Regions from separate parts of the Fructilactobacillus sp. YLN 2412 genome, predicted to be linked through region 2. Evidence: predicted binding sites of a transcription regulator. Region 2 holds the regulator's gene; the other holds the start of a gene.
The links. The regulator LexA, encoded in region 2, represses DNA repair genes until DNA is damaged. The targets are predictions, from matches to a motif close to CNAACANNTGTTNG.

Region 1: a site for LexA is predicted at 1,758-1,771, ahead of uvrB (excinuclease ABC subunit UvrB). Genes of this name have one in related genera too.

Annotation. Positions count from the first base shown of each region.
Region 1 covers NZ_CM183165.1:1,016,288-1,019,506, forward strand. Annotated here, with positions in the region: gene uvrB (excinuclease ABC subunit UvrB) at 1-1,697, opposite strand, end outside; gene trxB (thioredoxin-disulfide reductase) at 1,827-2,756, opposite strand; gene galU (UTP--glucose-1-phosphate uridylyltransferase GalU) at 2,954-3,219, opposite strand, start outside.
Region 2 covers NZ_CM183165.1:582,139-585,357, reverse strand. Annotated here, with positions in the region: gene AC0GLR_RS02825 (lysophospholipid acyltransferase family protein) at 1-444, shown strand, start outside; gene AC0GLR_RS02820 (YneF family protein) at 503-727, opposite strand; gene AC0GLR_RS02815 (DUF896 domain-containing protein) at 751-1,002, opposite strand; gene lexA (transcriptional repressor LexA) at 1,149-1,784, shown strand; gene AC0GLR_RS02805 (hypothetical protein) at 1,829-2,059, shown strand; gene AC0GLR_RS02800 (phosphatidylglycerophosphatase A family protein) at 2,154-2,654, opposite strand; gene AC0GLR_RS02795 (hypothetical protein) at 2,672-3,219, opposite strand, start outside.

The sequences.
Region 1 (3,219 bases), 430 kb from region 2:
GCTTGCATTGAATCGGTAATATGGTCTGCATACAAAATAACGTGACCATTTTCATTCCTGGCAGCTCGACCAATAGTTTGAATCAAAGAACGAGTATTTCGTAAAAATCCTTCTTTATCAGCGTCTAAAATCGCAATCAAAGACACTTCTGGAACATCAATTCCTTCTCGTAATAAATTGATTCCAATCAAAACATCAAATTTACCCAAACGTAAATCACGTAAAATTCTAGTTCTTTCTAACGTTTTAATATCACTATGCAAATAACGAACCTTAATACCTAAATCCTTTAAATAGTCAGTTAAATCTTCTGACATCTTTTTGGTCAGAGTAGTTACAAAAGTTCGTTGATTATGCTTAATTCGTTCGTTAATTTCTCCCACCAAATCATCCATTTGATCTTTGGTAGGTCGAACTTCGACGGTTGGATCTAACAAACCAGTTGGTCGGATGATTTGCTCAACCACCTGACTACTATGTTCAAGTTCATAATCACCTGGGGTTGCTGACATATATACTACTTGATTAATATGCTTTTCAAATTCATTGAAATCTAAAGGACGATTATCGTAAGAACTAGGCAAACGAAATCCATAATCAATTAATTGCTTTTTCCGTGCTTTATCTCCCTTTAACATCCCATGAACTTGGGGAATCGTTTGATGAGATTCATCGATAAACATCAAAAAATCCTTGGGAAAGAAATCTAATAAAGTATAAGGTGGTTCACCTGGTTTTCTTCGATCCATATATCGAGAATAATTTTCAATTCCAGTTGTATAGCCCATCTCACGCATCATTTCAATATCATAAGTGGTTCGTTGTTTTAACCGCTGTGCCTCTAATAATTTCCCTTCTTTTTCCAACTTATCGACTTGTTTTCCCATATCAGTTTTAATTTCAGGCAAAGCAACTTTCATTATCTCATCATTCGTTAAGAAATGAGTTGCTGGAAAAAGCGTCACTGTTTCTGGCTCACCTAAAACTTCTCCAGTCAATGTGTTTACTTGAGTGATTTTATCAATCTCATCGCCAAAAAATTCAATTCGATAGGCATTTTGTGTTCCAGAAGCAGGAAATACTTCAACAGTGTCTCCATGAACTCGGAAACGACCCCGATCAAAATCAATATCATTACGTTGAAATTGAATATTAACTAATTTACGCAATAAAGTATCACGATCAATTTGATCGCCAACATGAAGAGAAATAGTGTGATTCTGATATTCTTCTGGATTACCCAATCCAAAAATTGATGAAACAGATGCTACCACAATCACATCGTTACGTTCTAATAATGCACTAGTAGCAGCATGACGTAACTGATCAATTTCATCATTAATAGAAGCATCTTTTTCAATATAAGTATCGCTAGAAGGGACATAGGCTTCTGGCTGATAATAATCATAATAGCTGACAAAATATTCAACTGCATTATTGGGAAAGAAATTCTTTAATTCATTATATAATTGACCTGCCAATGTTTTATTATGTGCTAAAACAAGCGTTGGCTTGTTTTGATCTTTAATAATATTGGCCATCGTGAATGTTTTACCAGTTCCAGTTGCTCCTAGTAGTGTTTGTTCCTTATCACCTTTTGCTAATCCAGCATCTAGTTTTTTAATTGCCTCCGGCTGATCACCAGTAGGTTTATACTTTGAAACTAAATCAAATTTTTGATGTGACTTTGTAACCATAAAATACCTCATTTTTAAATTCATCTATGAAAATTGCCTAATAATATTAATTCTAGCATACGAACATACTTTCGCAAAATAAAATGATAAAAAAAGAAGCAGAATTAAATCTGCTTCATATTTATTAAATTATTTTGTTTTAACTGATTCCACATAATCAAAAATTGCTTGCCCAGCTTCACCACCATCACCAACAGCGGTCGTAATCTGTCGTAAATGCTTCTTGCGAACATCACCCACAGCATAAATACCTGGGACTTTAGTTTCCATCTGGTCATTAGTATCAATCCAACCAGCTTCATCGGTTATTCCAATATCATTAAAGGCATCAGTCATTGGTAAAATACCAACATAAATAAAGACTCCAGCCGCTGGGATGGTTTCACTAGCATTAGTTTGATTATTTTTAACCTTAACTCCAGTAACTTTTTTGCCATTACCTTCGATTTCTTCAACTTCACTATTCCAAACAAACTCAATATTATCTTTTGCAAAAGCACGTTCTTGCAAAATCTTTTGAGCACGTAGTTTATCACGACGATGAACCACAATTACTTTAGCAGCAATATTAGAAAGATAAGTTGCCTCTTGAATGGCTGAATCACCGCCACCTACAACTACAACAGTTTCGCCTTTAAAAAAGGCCCCATCACAAACCGCACAATAAGAAACTCCGCGTCCACCATATTCCTGTTCGCCTGGAACATCTAGTTTGCGATATTGTGAACCAGAAGCAATCACTAACCCAGGAGCTTCATACTCATCGTCAGCAGTTTTAACAATTCTACGATTACCTTCAATATCAATCCCAGTAACTTCTCCATAACCATATTCAACACCAAATTGGGTACTACTATCATACATTTTTTGGGAAAGATCTGGACCTAAAATTGATTTAAAACCAGGATAATTTTCAATCTCAGCGGTATTATTCATTTGACCGCCATACACACCCCGATCAAGCATCAAAACTGATAACTCAGCACGTGATGCATAAAGAGCTGCAGTCATCCCAGCAGGGCCTGCTCCAATTACAATTACATCATATTTTTTTGTCATGTTAACCTCCTCAATCAATAATGCATCATTATCACTCGAACATTTAGTAAAATAAGTATAGCACATCCAATGAATACTTTTAATTTATAATCATTTCGAAATTAAGATTGCACACAATTAATACTAACATATATTCAACCTAATCGTTATTATTTAAGTCTAAAAAAAATATCGATATTAATCGATATCTTTTTTTATTACTGGTCTTCTTTTTCTAATCTTTTACCAATTTTTTTGAGATATTCACGGAATTCACCTTTAATTTCTGGATGGTTAATTCCATATTCAATGTTAGTCTCAAGCCAACTTAATTTGTTTCCAGTATCAAATCGTTTACCTTTAAATTCATGAGCAAATACTCGTTGTTTTTTATTTAAAGTATCGATTGCATCCGTTAATTGAACTTCATTTCCCTTACCAGGTTTTGTATTTTCCAATACTTCAAAAATTTCTGGAGTAAACA
Region 2 (3,219 bases):
GCAAAAAAGGAATTATTCAAAAATCCAATTCTAGCATGGTGTTTGAAAAAATGTAACGTTGAACCAGTTGATCGCAATAATCCTGGAATTGCAGTAGTCAAAAATCCAATCAAAGTTTTAAGAAAAACTAATTTATCGGTTATGGTATTTCCATCTGGAACTAGACATTCAACCAAATTAAAGGGTGGAGCTGCGATGATTGCTAAAATGGCTGACGTTCCTTTACTTCCGGTTGTTTACCAAGGCCCATTAACAATCAAAGAATTACTTTGCCGTAAGAAAGCTTATATTAATTTTGGCAATCCAATCTACATTAACAAAAACGAAAAATTAAATGATGAGTCTCAAGCTAAAATTGAAGAAAAAATGAAAAATGCTTTTAAAAAATTAGACAACGAAATTAATCCAAATTACGTATATATTGATGAGTCGAAAAAAAGATAGTTTGCAAGTAAAAAAACCGTCCGATTAGAAAATAATCGGACGGTTTTTTACAATAATCTTATGATTGTTTGGCATTTCTCTTCATTGAAGTCATCATTTGATTTAATTTCTTTTTAGAAGGTTTTTGTCCCATCTGTAACATCATTGCTTTGATTTGTTCTTCATTAATTGGTGGATTCTCTTTCAAGTATTTTTCCATATACTTACGAGCGCCAAAAAATCCAACTGCTGCTCCACCCACTAAAGCTAATACTATCAATAATATCCATAACCAAGTAGCCATTGTTGTACTCCCTCATCTTTATATTAATCATCTCTAAGATTTTTCTTACGTTGCACTTCTTTAACTTCATCAGAGGTAACTTCATTACCATCTTTATCATACATTTTAGTCATTTCTAATTGACTTCTAAAGTTTGATTTAAACCGATCTAAGTATTCTTTCCTTAACTTCTTTTGTTCAACTTTTTCAGCATCGGTCAATCCTTCATTTTTTGACTTTTTCGATAATTCATTAATTCTTGGAATAATTTTTTTTAATTCTTCATCATCTGCCATTATCATCACTCCTTCATTTATTTATTATATTTATAATACCATGTGCACTAATATAAATAAAATTTATTCTATACGAACTAACGTTTGCAAATATTACTATTTATGATACGCTATTGTTACTATAATACTATTTTCGAGGTGTATAAATGTCATCAAAAGAAAACTCTAAACAAGCTGACATTCTCAGATTTATCTATGAAAATGTTAAAAATCATGGTTATCCACCAACTGTTCGAGAAATTGGAAAAAAGGTTGGATTATCATCAACTTCCACTGTACATGGCCATTTATCAAGGCTTGAAAAAAAAGGGTATATCACCAAAGACCCTACTAAACCTAGAGCTTTAGAAATAACCTCAGAAGGAGTTAAATCTTTAGGTCTTCCTTCTGATGCAAATATTAATGAAATACCATTACTTGGTACAGTAGCTGCAGGTGAACCAATTCTTGCAATTCAAGAAGCAACTGACTACTTCCCGATTCCAAATGAGTTACAAAAAGATGCTGATTCACTTTTTATGTTAACAATTAGTGGTGAGAGCATGATTAATATAGGTATTTTAGATGGCGATCAAGTAATTGTAAAAAGACAAAACACTGCTGAAAACGGTGAAATTGTAATTGCCATGAATGTTGATGGCGAGGCAACCTGTAAAAGATTTTACAAAGAAAGTGATCATTTTAGATTGCAACCCGAAAACGATTCTATGTCTCCTATTATTTTAAAAAAATGCATTATTTTAGGAAAAGTAGTTAGTCTATACAGATCTGTCATTAAGTAATTCTTTGTTATAATAGAATATAATGAACAAAAGGAGAATAAGTAATGAAATCAAAAGCATATGAAACGTATAATTTAGAGGAGTTTGAGAAAGCCATTCCCTACAAAATTGGTGATTTAGTAGAGGTTGTTTTCATCAATAATACTGGGTTAGGTGAAAATGAAACTGATTGGTTAAAAGTAATTAGAAAAAACGTTGGAAAGTCAACTTCAATTGATAGTGAATTTGAATTTGGACCAAAATGTGTAAAAGCAGTTAAATCTGATAAAGATTGATTAATTTGTAAATAAATATAAAAAACACTTTTGTAGTAAATTCTTATTAGAATTTATAAACAAAAGTGTTTTTCTATTATAATTAATACTGTCTTTATGAATTTTCATGTGCAATTTTAGCCGATGCTGCTCCAGCAACAGCACCAACAATATCATCAATAAAAGTAGTAACACGAGTTTGTTTATGATCTAATTCTTTCACAATCCCTTGTTTATTAGTGTCAAGACCACAATAATTTGTGATACCGATAGTTCCATAAATATTGGCAATTCCAAGTGCAAGAGTTTCATCAACTCCAAAAACTCCCAAATCATGTTCCACAATACTTTGTAATGGTTCATCTAATTTGTGTTCACTAGCTAATCGATCAATTTCTAAACCAACCATTGCATTATTTAACACTTCTCGTTTGTGCAATACATCCGTTACAATTCGATCAACATATTCCATACTGGGAATTTTAATATAATCTTTTTGTAAATTATAAGTTACCATTGAAATATCTCGAATTGTAACTCCATTTTCATTTAAAGATCTAATCACAAAATCATAAGCTTGTGTATCAGGATATTTATAATCTCTTTTATCTACCATTATCAATCACTCTCCCTTTAAACTATAAACGTAACATCATATTTATTTGGATAATTATCTTCCGTAAAGATTACACTAATTGAAGTCTTAGTTTTAAGGTGTTTTTCAATTACTTCTGGCACAAATGAAGCTGATTTAAAATCTTCCTTAAAATCATCATAAGTTGAAAAATAATCAATTTCTAAATAAGTATCACCACTATTTCCAGATGAATTGATACTATCAATTCGAATTAAACGATTTAATTTCATTTTGTCTAAAATTGGTATTACAAAATCTTTATAAAATTTATTGAGTGATGCAAGTTGGTTTGAAACATCTTTTTCTTCATTTTTCATATCATTAATTGTTTCATACGCTTCATGATCTAAATTTTGCATATTATTAACCAAAAATGATTTATCCCGACTTTTTAAAGCATTTTTAATATCTTCCGTTTCCTGATCTTCGTTTCCATCATTCAAAACACTAGCTAATTGATCAATCGTTTCAACATCATAATCATTTTTTAACTGACGTACGTTTGTAATTTTTTTTAAATATATCTTATTTTCTTGAACCATTT